2 regions of the Hydrogenoanaerobacterium sp. genome follow, and region 1 is predicted to be linked to the other one. Evidence: predicted binding sites of a transcription regulator. Region 1 holds the regulator's gene; the other holds the start of a gene.
What was found. Region 1 encodes NrdR, which represses ribonucleotide reductase genes. Its sites were predicted from a motif close to CACNANATNTNGTG; they were not measured.
Positions count from the first base shown of each region.

Region 1 (8,424 bases):
ATCGGGGATATTGCGCAACGTAAACACCCTGCCCGAATCGGCACCGCCGAGATTTGGCTTAATTGGCTCTGCACCCATTGATAAAATGAGCTTATCATAGCCTTCGGTGTAGACTTCACCTGTTTTGCTGTTTTTTACCGTGACATTTTTTGCCTCGGTATCAATCGCCGTCACTTCACTGAAATTGCGTACATCTACACGAAAACGCGCGTGAAAGCTTGCAGGAGTTTGCAGTGTCAGCGCAGATTTTTCCGTAATCTCCCCGCCGATGTAGTAAGGCAGCCCGCAGTTTGCAAAGGAGATGTACTCTCCCCTTTCAAGCATGATAATTTCAGCGTTTTCATCCAGACGACGAAGTCTTGCGGCTGCCGACGCGCCGCCTGCAACACCGCCGACAATAAGAATTTTCTGACTGTTTTTCATTGCGTTCACCATTCCATTTTCAAAATATGTTATACTGGTTTTAATTACAAAAAAGAGGAGGGATTACGGTGCTGCAAAAGCAAGATGCCGTACTTCTCAGCAAAACCCTAACCTTTTGGGATAAACTGAATGCTGCCGAACAAGAACTGATTTTAAACAACACCCATTCTGTACAATACGAGCGCGGCCATAATATTCATGGTGGCGATAACGACTGTATTGGCGTTTTGCTCGTTAAAAGCGGCGAACTTCGCACCTACATCCTTTCAGAGGACGGGCGCGAAGTAACTCTTTACCGCTTAACCAGTGGAAATATATGCATGCTTTCAGCCTCCTGTATTCTCAAGAACATCACCTTTGACGTTCACATTGATGCAGAATCGCCCTGTGAAATTCTGCTCATCAATTCAGCCGTTTTTTCTCAAATCATCAGCCGAAATATATATGCAGAGAATTTTTCCAACAAAATAACGGTCGACCGTTTTTCGGACGTTATGTGGGCGATGGAACAAATACTATTTATGCGCTTTGATAAGCGGCTTGCAATATTTTTGCTGGATGAGCTTGCAAAGCAGGGTTCTGATAATATCCAGCTTACCCACGAGCAAATTGCAAAATATATGGGTTCTGCGCGCGAAGTGGTATCTCGCATGCTCAAATATTTTTCCGACGAGGGCATCGTCGAGCTGTTTCGCGGCGGGGTGAAGATACTGGACAAAGCCAAGCTGCGCAGCTATACGTAATTGCAGTAGCACCTTTTTATTTTTCGAGCATACCCAATATAGCTGCCTTCGATTTTGCACCCACTGAGGACTGAACTACCTTGCCGTCTTTGATCACCGCAAGAGTGGGGATGCTCATAACCTGGAATTCTGCGGCAAGCTCGGGCTGTTCATCCACGTTGATTTTGCCAACCTTTGCAGTAGCAGAAACCTCTTGTGCAACTTCATCTACAATCGGGGATACCATTCTGCACGGGCCGCACCAGGGTGCCCAGAAATCGAGCAATACGGTTTTTTCGGATCTAATAACCTCAGCTTCAAAGTTCTCTTTGGTGATTGTCATAACGCTCATAATATAAATCTCCTTACTCTATGAATGTGTTTTTGTTTTCGGTATAATTTAATTATAAGCATAACTAAAGTTTTATCTGTAACCTAATCACATAGTGGGCTGATATCAAATTGATTGCTAAGGGTATCTCTTTCTTATCTTAGCATATTTTGCATGCAAAAACACTTGCCTTTTGGCAAAAACAAAAAGGAACGCGTTTTGCGTTCCTTTTTTGTTGTATTATTTTTCTTTGAGTAAAGTTTTAAGTTCATCCATAAAAGAGTTGATGTCGGCAAACTGGCGGTAAACAGATGCAAACCGCACGTAAGCAACCTCGTCGATATTTTTTAGCCTCTGCATTGCCATTTCGCCAATTTGATAAGATGATACTTCTCTCTCAAGCATATTAAGTAGCTGTGTTTCAATACCATTTACGATATTGTCCAGCATCTCAACGGATATTGGGCGTTTTTCACAGGCGCGAACCAAACCATTCATCAATTTATCGCGGTCGAATATCTCGCGTGACTTGTCCTTTTTAATGACAACCAGCGGCATAGTCTCAACCACCTCATATGTCGTAAAACGTTTTTCACAATTTAGGCATTCACGGCGGCGTCTGATTTTTTCATCGGTCGGCCGGGAATCTATCACCTTAGTTTCCTCATATCCACAAAAAGGACACTTCATCCATCTCATCTCCTTGGCTTTGAATACTTCATATTGTATCATGTTGCCACAGCAGATACAAGTTAAATCCTAAATTTTATGTAGTTTTACAGGTTAGGTTAAATAGTCGTCTACAACATCCCAAATCGTGTCTTTGGTCACTTGGGCTCTGTTGCATAAGGCAACCAATTCTTCTACATTGCTGCGGTAAGAAGAAATGTCCGATATTACCGCTACCGGCTTATCACCTTGATACATTGCAAGCCCGTAAACCGTAACTCCCTCGCATTCCTCAGCCTCGCACCTCCCCTCTGTCAAGATCGTCTTACATTCTGTTTGCAGGTGTGCTGTAAGTTTTTTGTCAGCTTGCTTCAATTTAGAACCCTCCTATCCCTCACTTACAATTATATAGTTAGAGGAGCGTTTTTAAAGAAATTTTTTTCGACATGATTCGACAATCTGTTCACAAATCCGTCGTTGTGCATAGATTGTTGTTTTTCTGCCTGTGAAGCACCCTAACTGTTTGTCGAATTTTAGCGAAATTTAATTTAAGGTATAGCCTTCATAAAACAATACGACTCGTATAAATTTGCGGTTGTTTTGTAGTTGTTCCGGTATAGCTCAATTACGCCTGAACCCATGTAACCATGCGATTTAAGGTGTTGTTTCAGTGCCGCAAAATCGAAAGTTCCGCTGCCCGGCGGCAGGCAGTCTCCCTGCGCACAGTTATCACTGAGATGCAGGTGTACAATACCCTTATCCATAGCGTTGCACATAGTAAAAATATCTTCACCCGAGCGCACTGCCTGTTTTAGGTCTAACACAAAGCGTACATTGTCGCCTAAATACTCGTACATGCGACGAATAAAACTACTGCTTCTGCTTCTGCAACGCTCGACATTCTCCTGCGCCAAAATAACACCATTCTGTTTTGCATGCAGAAACATCTCGCCAAAACGGTCATAATACACCTCATCCGGCAACTGTCCCTCTTTGCGGTCGCCGTGCAGCACTACAATTTTCGCACCGAGATCATTTGCAGCGCGGTAGTAATCCTCATACATGACCATTGCATCTTGAAAACGACGCTCATAATTTGTAAAAAACATAAATGGCTCAAAACCCGAAGAATAGGGATGAATTGCAATAATCTTCAGCGCATACTGCTGTGCAATGGCTTTGAGCTTTGCCAAGAATTCCGGTTGCAGCTCGCTTGGCGCATTAAAAAATATCTCGACAGTGCGAACACCCAGCTTGCCCAGTGTTTCCAGTGCTTTCTCTGTTTCCATAGGATACAGGCAGGCGGTAGATATTCCAACATCCACCGCATCACCCCCTGACAATCAATTGTGTTAAAAGTATACCACAGAGGCAGAAAAAAAGACAGGACAAAAATGTCCTGTCTTTTCATTTTGTAATAAACTATGCTGCCTTTTTCACTTTGTACTCCTGCCATGAAGTCCACAATGCGGGTGCAATGCAAACAGAGGAATACAAGCCGGAAATCATACCCATGGTCAAGGGAAATGCGAAGGAAAGGATTGAATCCAAACCTACAACCTTGCCTACGATGCACACAATTGTCATCGCGGCGATTGTGGAAACGCTAGTCATAATGGTACGGCCGAGAGACTGATTGACGCTCTTGGTAACAAGCTCTGCAAGCGGCATCGTTTTGCCAATGAGTTGGCGATTCTCACGAATACGGTCGTAGATTACGATGGTGGCATTCAGCGAGTAACCGATAATAGTAATAACCACCGCGATGAAGTTCTCGTTAAGCGGAATTCGGCAGATGATAAAGGTTGCGAATACAACGATGGAATCGTGAATCAGTGCCAGCACGCACATTACACCTGCGGACCAGCCGCCGATTTTACGGAAGCGGAATGCGATGTAAACAACCATCAAAAATGCAGAAAGCACGAGTGCCACCAGGCATTTTGCAAAAAACTCTTTACCAATGGTGGGGTCAACGTTGTTAATCTGAATTACCTCAAAGTTCTGGTCAGGAAACTCTTTCTGCAGAGCATCCGTAAGTGCCAGCTGCTTATCGGAAGAAAGGCTTTTATCTGCGGTAAGAGACACCACCATATTGGTATTGCCTGTAGTGATATCTACCGCTTCCTGCACACTGACATTTTCGCCCAAGGTGCTTTGAATGAACTGCTCAGCAGCTCCTTTATCCACCTCGCCCGTGTGGGAGTAAGTGATAATCGCTCCGCCCTTAAACTGAATATCAAGCTGAATACCAAATATCAGAGTAGATAAAATGGCACAAGCAATCACTACGATAGATATGGTATAAAACAGTTTTCTTTTGCCACAAAAATCTATCATTATTTGTCACCTCCGTACAGCCATGCTTTGCGGAAGCATTTAAACTGCGAAATGGATTTAAGCATTAGACGGGACAGCAGCACACCGCAGAGGAAGTTCATAATAATACCTACCAGCAATGTGTAGCCAAATGAGTATATAGAACCCGCGGTGGATGGGCCAAAGAAATTAAAGATGGGGCTGAGCAAGTTTGCAAATACAGTACCCGGTGCACCAAACGCGCCCATAAGTACAACCGCAACAAAGATTACGGTGATGTTGCCGTCGAAGATTGCGCTCCAACCCTTGTCAAAGCCTAGGTTGATTGCACCGTCAAGCGATTTGCCCGCTTTAAGCTCCTCTTTGATGCGCTCGTTTGTGATAACGTTGGCATCAACACCCATACCGATACTCAGGATGATACCGGCGATACCGGGAAGTGTCATTGTGAAGCTCGGAATGGTTGGGAAGAAACCGGTTGTAGAAGCTACGATACCGGTAACCTGTGCCACCAGAGCGATACAGGCGACTGCACCCGGCAGCCTGTAGAACACAATCATAAGAATGCAAACCAATACAAAAGCGATGACACCGGCAAGCACCATTGCATCTTTTGCACCCATACCCATTGTCGGAGACAGGGTATTAAAGTTCTCAGTCTGCAGCTTGAAGGGCAGCGCACCGGCGTTGATCTTATCTGCAAGAGATTTTGCTTCTTCAACAGTGAAATTACCTTCAATAGTAGCTTTTCCCTCTGTGATTTTAGCGTTTACGGTCGGATACGAAATCACTGTTTCGTCCATCCAGATGGAAATGACGTTATTGGGGTATTGCTGCCCCACCAGTTTTCCGGTAGCATCGGCAAATTTCTGCTTGCCGCTTTCATTGAGCTCCAACGCTACAACCGGTTTGTTCTGCTGGGTCATGCTGGCGTATGCGCTTTTAATATCGTTGCCCTGCAGAATGATATTGTCTTTGGTAGCACCAGTGGGCTTGCCCTCGGTATCTACATTGATGCCCTCACGGAAGGTGAGCATTGCAGTTGCGCCCAGCTCTGCGATTGCAGCCTCAGGGTCAAAGTTTGTCTCATCCTGCTTCCAGGGGAAACGAACGATGATACGGTCTTTGTTAAAGTCGGTATATACCTCAGAATCCGTAATGTTAAGCGATAGCAGTCTAAGCTTGATAACCGATTCGGCAGATGCCATCTGCTCATTGGTTGCATCAAAGCCTTCCGGCGGGCTGAACGTTACGTCAACACCTCCGCGAATATCAATGCCCCAGCGAATATCGCCCGCACCTTTGATGTAAGTCTTTGTGACATCACCATAGGTTGAACTTATGCCATAAAATGTGGCGTAAGTTAGGAGGGCGATAAGCAGCACCACTATGAAAAACACCGGTTTGCCAATTCTTTTCATGTGTAAACCTCCACTTTTTTCTTGTCCTGTCCGCGGGATTTTAACCATTTTTTTACATGTCCCCGTCGACATTCATAACCTTTATTATATTTAAATCGGCATCAAATGTCAATTAAAATATAGTGGAAGCAATATGGATTTTCTATTCTTCTACGATAGAGATCAATTCGATCTGCCTTAGAAGATTGTAATGTGCGGGCAGGACTGATATAATAAATCTATATCTAACTTTAAAAGGAGATACTATGGGAAACTGGGAATACATATTATTTGATTTTGATGGCACAATTGTCAACTCCGAAGAGGGGATTACCAAGGGCGTTGCATATTCTTTAAAGCAAATCGGTATAGAGGTAACCAATTTAAGTGAATTGCGTGCCTTTATCGGTCCCTCACTACGCTATTCTTATAGAGAGTTTTTTGGGCTAAACGAGGAGCAAATTGCAAAAGTAATCGCAACATACCATGAATACAACCATGAGAAAGGGATGCTGGAATGTTTTCCTTATAAAGGTGCCGTTGAATTGTTGCAACATTTAAAGGATGCCGGAAAAAAGGTGATTTTGGCAACGAGCAAACCGCAGTATTTTGCAGAAAAAATTCTCGAAAGGTTCGATCTGTTGCGATTTTTTGATTTTATCAGCGGGAGCGGATTGGACGGTTCGCGCACCGACAAAGCTGAAGTGATTGCGCATGCACTTGAGCAATGCCGTATTACTGACTTAGAAAAGGCGCTGATGATTGGTGACCGTAAATACGACGTTATGGGTGCAAAAGCCACGGGGCTGCGCTGTGTGGGCGTGCTGTATGGGTTTGGTGACCGTGCCGAATTTGAGGAATCAGGTGCCGACTATATCGTATCCGATGTGGCAGAGCTGGAAAAACTGCTGCTGGGCGCTGAAGAGGAGAATTTCCGCCTATGAGAACAATTGCATGGTTTATTTATTTTTGGACATATCTCGTGTTTTTAATTCCGAAAATGCGCAAAGTAGAACGGCTGGATGCAGAGGGCAGAGCAGCCGAACGTGACGCGATTGTGCAGCGTGAGGTGCGAAACTGGGCAAATGCACTGCTGCGCTGCGCCGGGGTTCGGGTACATGTCAGCGGGCTCGAGAACATTCCCGACGAGACTGCTGTATTTGTCAGCAACCATCAGGGCAACTTTGATATCCCCATTCTACTCACTGCACTTCCCCATGCCAACGGGCTTGTGGCAAAGCAGGAGCTAAAGAAACTGCCGCTCATCCGCACCTGGATGAAACACCTCACCTGTGTCTTCATTGATCGGCAGAACCCAAGGCAGTCGGTTGCGGCACTCGGTGCTGCGGCAGATAACGTGAGAAATGGTTATTCTGTGATTGTATTCCCCGAAGGGACACGAAGCAAAGGTGATAAAATAGGCGAGTTTAAGTCGGGAGCTTTTAAAATTGCACTAAAAACCAAGGCACCGATTATTCCGGTTTGCATTGATGGCTCGTACAAGGTGATGGAGGCAAACGGCAACTGGATTCGCCCTGCGGAGGTAAATGTAAAAATACTCCCTCCCGTATTTACCGAGGGGCTAAGCAAAGAAGATGCAAAAGACCTGCCGGAACAGGTTCGTTCACTGATTGTCTCTAACAAATAACAAAGCCTCCCACTGCGGCTAACAGCGGGAGGGAAACAGAAACGGCCGCCTACAAAAAAGGCGGCCGTTTCTGCGGTAGATTTATTTGTTGGCTAGAATTTTGTCAATACTGACGAGCTTGACGCACAGCACAAACAGTTCTGTCGCGGTTGCAAGCTCTTCGGGTGTGGGGAACGACGGCGCAATGCGAATGTTGCTATCGTGCGGGTCGTTGCCATAGGGGTAGGTTGCACCGGCGGGGGTCATCACAACGCCGGCCTCTTTGCATTTTGCAACAATCGCCTTGGCGCAGCCCTCAAGTGACTCAAACGAGATAAAGTAGCCGCCCTTGGGGCGAATCCAGCTGCCGATGCCACAGGCGGAAAGCTCTTTATCCAGAGTATCCAGCACCGCCTCAAACTTGGGGCGCAAAATATTTGCATGCAGCTTCATATGCGCCTTCATTCCGTCAAGATTCTTATAATAACGCACATGACGCAGCTGGTTGAGTTTATCGTAACCAATGGTTTGGAATACAAGCTGCTTCTTGATGAATTCAAGGTTTGCAGCGGATGCCGCAATAGCAGCGACACCCGAGCCCGGGAAGCTGATCTTGGAGGTAGAGCAGAATTTAAACACAAGGTCAGGGTTGCCTGCCCGCTCGCACTCTGCCAGAATTTCAATCAGCATATCCTGGTCATCTTCGTAAAGGTGGTGAACACCGTATGCGTTATCCCAGTAAATACGAAAATCCTTTGCTGCCGGCTGCAAGCGTGCAAAACGGCGAACGGTTTCGTCTGAGTATGTAATTCCCTGCGGGTTAGAATATTTCGGCACACACCAAATACCCTTAATGGCATCATCCTCTGCCACAAGGCGTTCCACCATATCCATATCGGGGCCGGTAGAAGTCATGGGGATAGGAATCATCTC
Region 1 is NZ_DALZQO010000001.1:127,479-135,902, forward strand. Features, by position in the region: gene RTV33_RS00585 (DsrE/DsrF/DrsH-like family protein) at 1-423, opposite strand, end outside; gene RTV33_RS00590 (Crp/Fnr family transcriptional regulator) at 492-1,166, shown strand; gene trxA (thioredoxin) at 1,183-1,497, opposite strand; gene nrdR (transcriptional regulator NrdR) at 1,717-2,166, opposite strand; gene RTV33_RS00605 (DUF6514 family protein) at 2,260-2,520, opposite strand; gene RTV33_RS00610 (sugar phosphate isomerase/epimerase) at 2,694-3,470, opposite strand; gene secF (protein translocase subunit SecF) at 3,568-4,485, opposite strand; gene secD (protein translocase subunit SecD) at 4,485-5,885, opposite strand; gene RTV33_RS00625 (HAD-IA family hydrolase) at 6,131-6,808, shown strand; gene RTV33_RS00630 (lysophospholipid acyltransferase family protein) at 6,805-7,512, shown strand; gene RTV33_RS00635 (aminotransferase) at 7,594-8,424, opposite strand, start outside.

Region 2 (7,613 bases), on a different contig from region 1:
TTAATGCGCGCTTTCTCAAATTTGACGGGGAAATTCCCACTTTCGTCCATCTGCTCCGATTCGGAGACATCTTCTTCGCTGCCGCTGGCACCGCCGTTTTTCGAGCAGGCGGGCAGAATAAGCAGCATCGCAAAAGCGAGCAGTAAAGCAATCAGTCTTTTTATCTTCATAGGTACGATTTCCTTTCTGTTACAGCAATTTCATCTTCAAAATAAAATTGTTTGCATACCCAAAGGGCACGATGTTATGGCATTGGCTTTAGAGAGCCGTTTGCACGGCAGTTGCCTATGCCTGCTTTTTCAGCTTATTTCTGCCAAAGCTATGGTAGCAGTGCAAACTATTTTATATTCTACCGCGTTTGGCAATGCTCTGTCAATTCATATAGTGCGCAAGAAGGGCAGATTTTTTGCAGGGTAAAATTGGGGACAGAGCGAAATTAAGATTGAAACACAGGGTAAAAAAGAATATAATTAAAATTACTATCATTCTCTGCAAACTATAGGGTGAGATCCTGTACGAACAGGTAGCATTGCGTGAGCAGGGAATAATCTTAAAACAAACCAATACAGGTAAAAAAGGCACACGACCGTGCATAGACAAGAATGGATATAAATGCTAAAATGCAAGTAATAAGGCGAAAATAGAATAGTAGGAGGTTTTCCAAATGATGAAGTTGATTCGGGCAAAGGATTACAATGATATGAGCCGCAAGGCGGCAAATGTGGTGAGTGCAACGGTAATTTTGCGCCCCAACTGTGTGCTCGGTCTCGCAACAGGCTCTACTCCGGTAGGCATGTACAAGCAGCTGATTGCATGGTATGAAAAAGGAGATCTCGATTTTAAAGCGGTGAAATCGATCAATCTTGATGAGTATGTGGGGCTGGATGCATACAACGACCAGGGCTACCGCTACTTTATGAATGAAAACTTATTCAATCACGTTAACATCGATAAGTCCAACACCAGCGTACCCAACGGCATGGCGGCAGATGTAGAGCAAGAGTGCAGACGCTACGACAAACACATTGCCGATTTGGGCGGAGTGGATCTGCAGGTACTGGGAATCGGCAACAACGGCCATATCGGCTTTAATGAGCCGGATGAGGCGTTTGAGCAGCAGACTCATCTGGTGGATCTTGCACAAAAAACCATTGATGCGAACTCCCGCTTCTTCGCTTCGATCGACGATGTGCCAAAACAGGCAATCACCATGGGCATAAAATCGATTATGCAGGCGAAAGCAATCATTTTGCTAGCTTCGGGCGAGGGGAAAGCAGACATTATGGAGACGGCACTGTTTGGCCCCATTACCCCAAAGGTGCCCGCTTCAATTCTGCAGCTGCACCCCAACCTTACCGTTGTGGCAGATGAGGCCGCCCTGCAAGTTGTCGCTCAGAAGCACCCGGAACTGTTTTAAAAGGAGCGCACTTTATGTTAAAAATAGGAATTGTTGGTGTAGGCGGCATGGGTATCGTACATATCAGCAACTATGCCCACATAGAGGGCTGCAAAGTGGTGGCGCTATGTGATGTTTCTGAACAGGCGAAGCAGAAAGCGCAGGAGATTGGCGCAGTGCTGTACACCAACATTGGTGATATGCTGACGAACGAGGAGCTGGACATTGTTGACGTCTGTACTCCTACCTTTATGCACCGGGAGCATGTCTTCGCTGCGTTGCATGCGGGGGCAAATGTAATCTGCGAAAAGCCGGTAGCGCTGAAAATAGAGGATGCAAGGGCAATGTTTGCACTTGCAAAAGAAAAAGGCGTGCGGCTGTTTGTGGCGCAGGTGCTGCGGTTTTTCCCCACCAGCAAGGTGTTGTATCAGCTTGTAAAGAGCGGTGAATACGGAAAACTGCTGGATGGCACCTTTGAGCGGCTTTCTGCCTGCCCCCGTTGGGTGAAAGGCGGCTGGCTGTTTGATAAAACACGCAGCGGGCACATCCCTTACGATTTGCACATCCATGACCTTGACCTGATTGTCAGTTTGTTGGGCAAACCGCAGAGCTACAGCTTTACCAGCTGCGGCAACGCGGATAAGGATTACAAGGAGCAATACCGCTTTCAGTATGGTTACGGCGATAATTGCAACATCGTTTGTGAGGCAGCATGGTTTAACGCCGATATTCCGTTTACTGCAAAATGGCGCGTTTATTTTGAAAACGCGGTGGTGGTAAACGATGGAGAAACGGTAACCGCTTACCAATTTGACCATGAACCGCGTGTGTTCGACACCGAGGAGAAGATTAAAATACCCACCGGAATCAATGTACCGCCAACGGGAACGTATTTTGAGGAGCTTAGTCATTTTACAAACTGTATTAAAAACAATGTTGATTCCGATATGTTTACGGAAGAGCAAATACTTACCGTAATGGAAATTCTCAGCGAAATTTCTGACCAAACTTAAAGGCGGAAATACGGCATTTTTACTGTAAAAAGGGGGGCGCTATAACGCCCTCTTTTTTATGCTCTGCGCTAAAGTAAGCGCAACTTGCAAAAACACAATATCTAGTACAAAAAATAAAATTTTGTACTGAAAATGGTAGTTTTACCAATTGACAAGAGCAAGATTAAGAGATATGATAAACGAGTAGTAAATTTGCGGACACTATATCTTGTGGTTTGGATGTGGTGGAGCTTATAAATATAGTGATGAACCCTTAAACCAGAACAACTTGCGGAGGAAAACAGAATGATAAAGACGATTGTAAAACGTGACGGGCGCAGTGTGCAGTTCGACATTGAAAAAATTGCGACAGCCATTTACAAAGCGGCGGAGGTGTTGGGCGGAAAAGATAAGGAAATGGCATATACCATTGCCAATGATGTTGCCGCTTATATCGAGAACAAGCTGCACACCGAAACCCCTACCGTTGAACAAATTCAAGATGCAGTGGAGAAAATACTCATCGAGCAGGGCCATGCCCGCACTGCGAAGGAATTCATTCTGTACCGTGCAGAGCGCACCCGCGTGCGCGAGAGCAACACCCGTTTAATGAAGGTGTACGAAGACCTCACCTTTAAGGAGGCTTCTGATAACGACGTAAAACGTGAGAATGCGAACATCGACGGTGACACTGCCATGGGCACCATGCTCAAATACGGCAGTGAGGGTGCAAAACAGTTTTACGAAATGTTCGTGCTCAATCCCGCACATGCCAAGGCACATGCGGAGGGAGATATCCATATCCATGACCTTGACTTTTTAACGTTGACAACCACTTGTTGCCAAATTGATATTGAAAAACTCTTCAAGGGAGGGTTTTCCACAGGGCATGGTTTTTTGCGTGAGCCGAACGATATTCAAAGCTACTCGGCGCTGGCATGCATTGCAATTCAGTCAAACCAGAACGATCAGCATGGCGGGCAGAGCATTCCCAACTTTGATTACGGGATGGCGCGCGGCGTTGCAAAAACCTACCGCAAGCTGTATTTGAGCAATCTTGGTAAGACAATGGAGATTTTGTGCGGTACCCAAAACGGCGTGGATACGGCGAAAGGGCTGTGCAAACGCATTGAGCAGGAATATCAGATCAGCCCCATATTGGCGGATGACAACGGCTACTGTGAGAAAGAGGCCGAGCTGCTTGCCGAGGTAATTCCGGCTGAGAGCATCAAAAGGGTGCAGGCGACGGCAAAAAGCTACGCAAACAAAGAGACCAGACGCGCCACCTATCAGGCGATGGAGGCGTTTGTACATAACCTAAACACCATGCATTCCCGTGCCGGTGCGCAGATTCCGTTCAGCTCGATTAATTACGGCACCGATACCTCGCCCGAGGGCAGGCTGGTAATCGAAAACGTGCTGCTTGCAACCGAGGCAGGGCTGGGCAACGGTGAAACGCCCATCTTTCCCATCCATATTTTTAAGGTCAAAGAGGGTGTAAACTACAACCACAACGATCCCAATTACGACCTGTTTAAGCTGGCCTGTCGTGTATCGGCGAAACGCTTATTTCCCAACTTTTCGTTCCTCGATGCGCCGTTTAACGCACAGTATTACAAAGAGGGAGACCACAACACGGAGGTTGCTTACATGGGCTGCCGTACCCGCGTTATGGCAAACGCCTACGACCCCACACGGCAAGTGGTGGGTGGCCGGGGCAACCTCAGCTTTACCTCCATTAATCTGCCGCGTATGGCGATTAAGGCGAACGGAAACGTGGATTTGTTTTTTGAGGATCTTGAGCGTAAAATCAGTATGGTGACCGAACAGCTCATGGAACGCTACCGAATTCAGGCGGCAAAAAAGGTGAAAAACTATCCCTTCCTTATGGGTGAGGGCATCTGGCTGGATTCCGATAAGCTATCTGCCAACGACTCGGTGGAGGAGGTGCTCAAGCATGGCACACTTACCATTGGTTTTATTGGGCTTGCGGAGTGCCTCAAGGCGCTGATTGGCAAGCACCACGGCGAATCGCAAGAGGCGCAGAATTTGGGCCTTGATATTGTAGGCTATATGAGAAAACGCATGGATGAGGAAGCAAAGCGCACAGGTTTTAACTACTCGCTGATTGCAACACCGGCGGAGGGCTTGTCTGGGCGTTTTGTACGAATTGATAAGAAAAAATATGGTGTAATCGCAGGTGTGACCGACCGCGACTACTATACCAACTCGTTCCATGTTCCGGTTTACCACAATATTTCGGCGTTTGAAAAGATTAAGCTGGAGGCACCATACCATGCCCTAACCAACGGCGGGCACATTACCTATGTGGAGTTGGACGGAGACCCTTGCAAGAACCTGGATGCGTTTGAGCGTGTTGTGCGCTGCATGAAAGAGAGCGGTATCGGCTACGGTTCAATCAATCACCCTGTTGACCGAGACCCTGTCTGCGGTTACACAGGCATCATCGATGATGTTTGCCCGCGCTGCGGCAGACATGAGGGCGAAGGTGTCAGCGTTGAGGTGCTCCGCAAGCTGGGCGTCTACCGCGGGAATACCGACAACTGCGGTTACTGCGGTGATATCAATGAAGAAAAAGACAGAACGATAAATGCAGTTTAATTTAGAGGAGGATGTCACGTATGAATCATAACACACAGATGGTAGGCGAAGGCGTAGGCTTTGAAAGAATTCGCCGCATTACAGGTTACCTGGTTGGTACTGTAGACCGTTTTAACAATGCAAAACGTGCCGAGGAGCATGACCGTGTAAAGCACGGGCTGGAGCCTGAAAGAATCTAGTGCCACGATAACGATAAAGCTGAAAGGACGGATTTCGATCCGTCCTTTTGAAATGGAGAGTTTAGATGGGAACGACAGTAAGAATAGCAGGTGTTGTGCGTGAATCGATTGTGGATGGACCGGGCATTCGCTTTGTGGTGTTTACACAGGGCTGTCCACACCACTGCGAAGGCTGCCACAACCCGCAGTCGCACGATTTTGAGGGCGGATATGACTGTGAGCTGAGTAAGATCACCGCTGAGCTGGATAAAAACCCGCTGCTTTCGGGTGTAACGTTTTCGGGCGGCGAGCCTTTCTGCCAGCCTGAGGCGCTTTATGAGCTGGCACAGGAGGTCAAGAAGCGGGGGCTTAACCTAATGACCTATTCGGGTTATACCTACGAGCAGCTTGCTGCTATGGCACTGCAACGTCCCGCTGTGGCGCAGCTGTTGAATGCCACCGATCTTCTGGTGGACGGGCGGTTTGTGCTTGCCGAGCGTGACCTTACGCTTACGTTTCGCGGCAGTCGCAACCAGCGTATTATTGATGTTGCCAAAACCCAGGAGGCAGGGCAGGTGGTATTGGCACAGCTATAATACCAATTTTTGATTGAATTTGGCATAAGCAATAAAAGAGGCACTCATCAAACGATGAGTGCCTCTTTTTATCAAAAACCTAAATCGCAAGTACAAATTTCAGAATAAAGAAAAACGAGAGCAACCAGGTAATCCAAGAAGTCTCTTTCACTTTACCGCTGAACAGCTTGATGACACAGTGAGAGATCAAACCAAAGCCAATACCGTTTGCAATGGAGTAGGTGAGGGGCATCATAGCAACGGTCAAAAAGCCGGGAATCGCCTCAGAGATATCGTCAAAGTTCATATTCTTGAGCCCGCTGATCATCAGCGCGCCTACAAAAATCAGTGCGGGTGCGGTTGCAACACCGGGGATCAAGCCGACAAACGGGGCGGCAACCAAAGCAAGCAGGAAGCAGCCGGCAGTTGTTGCGGAGGTAAGACCGGTTCTGCCACCCTCAGCAATACCGGCGGTGGATTCAACAAAGGTGGTAACGGTGGAGGTGCCAAGCAGTGCGCCGGCTGAGGTTGCAATGGCATCGGACAACAGGGCTTGCTTCATGCGGGGCATATTGCCCTCTTTATCCAGCAGCCCGGCCTGTCCGGCAGTGCCCAGCAGTGTTCCAATGGTATCAAACATATCGACCATAGAGAACGACAGAATCAATACCAGAACGGTTGCTATGGTAGAAGCAAGGTTTTTACCCGCAAACAGGGTTGCAAAGTCAAGACGGAGGAAAGAAACATCCATAAAATCTTTAGCCTGCGCTGCAAAATTGATCGAGAAAGATTCCGGCAAAGTTGCTACGCCAAACGGGAAGTAAGCTAGAATACCGGTAATGATGATACCGATGAGAATGGAACCCTTTACTCTTAGCTTATAAAGTGCGGTGATGATAAATAAGCCGAGCAGCGCGAGAATGGCACTCATAACAGGAATACGCATTTCGGGGTCGCCAATCGCAGAAAAATTGATGAGGCCAACTTGCACAGCAGGGTCGGGCACGACAATGTGTGCGCTCTGTAGGCCCAGATAAGCAAGGAACAAACCGATACCGCCGCTGATGGCGATTTTTACGTTTTGTGGAATAGCCTTTACAATTGCCTCACGTGCACCAATGATAGTGATGAGGATAAACAGCAAGCCTGACATAAATACAAGTGCCAGCGCACACTGGTATTGACCGATAACGTCCAGTTCTTGCCCTGTAACCTTTACCATGGCGGGCATAACGGTAAATGCGAAGAACGCGTTGAGCCCCATGCCTGAGGCCTGAGCAAACGGAATTTTGGCAAGAAACGCCATCAAAGCTGTACCGATGAAAGCCGAGATGCAGGTAGCGAAGAATACGCCGTTAAAAATTTGGCTGTTGCCCATAGAAAGCATGTTTGGGTTGACAAAGATGATGTACGCCATCGTAAAGAATGTGGTCAAACCGGCGACAATCTCGGTTTTTACCGTTGTACCGTGTTCTTTGAGCTGAAAATAGTTTTCCAATCCGCCCCGCTCCTTAACATTTGATTTTTTTCCCGACATTACAATACCCTCCCAAGTTGTAATTATTCTTAGAATTGCAGCAATAAAAGAGCACTGCAATCCAACAAGACAGAGAATAAGTAATACTATTAACAATTTGTGTACAATTCGATTTTAGCACAAGTTTCCATATTTTTGCAATACTTTTATTATAAAAATATAAAATATAACTAAATACACAACTCAAATTATTGGATATTAGTATTTATCACAAACAGAACAAAAAAACACCCCCGAATTTAATGTTTTCGGGGAGTGTTTTTTGCAATTTGCAATAATTATTTATTAAGGTTCGCTTCCAGAGTAGCAAGCTCTTTCTCGAGTGCTTTCGGT
Region 2 is NZ_DALZQO010000008.1:8,105-15,717, reverse strand. Features, by position in the region: gene RTV33_RS06520 (helical backbone metal receptor) at 1-170, opposite strand, end outside; gene nagB (glucosamine-6-phosphate deaminase) at 668-1,417, shown strand; gene RTV33_RS06510 (Gfo/Idh/MocA family oxidoreductase) at 1,432-2,409, shown strand; gene RTV33_RS06505 (anaerobic ribonucleoside triphosphate reductase) at 2,695-5,010, shown strand; gene nrdD (anaerobic ribonucleoside-triphosphate reductase) at 5,031-5,189, shown strand; gene nrdG (anaerobic ribonucleoside-triphosphate reductase activating protein) at 5,255-5,764, shown strand; gene RTV33_RS06490 (NCS2 family permease) at 5,844-7,280, opposite strand; gene RTV33_RS06485 (phosphoenolpyruvate carboxykinase (GTP)) at 7,559-7,613, opposite strand, start outside.
Region 2: RTV33_RS06505 (anaerobic ribonucleoside triphosphate reductase) is a predicted target of NrdR. The motif match lies at 2,609-2,622, and genes of this name have one in related genera.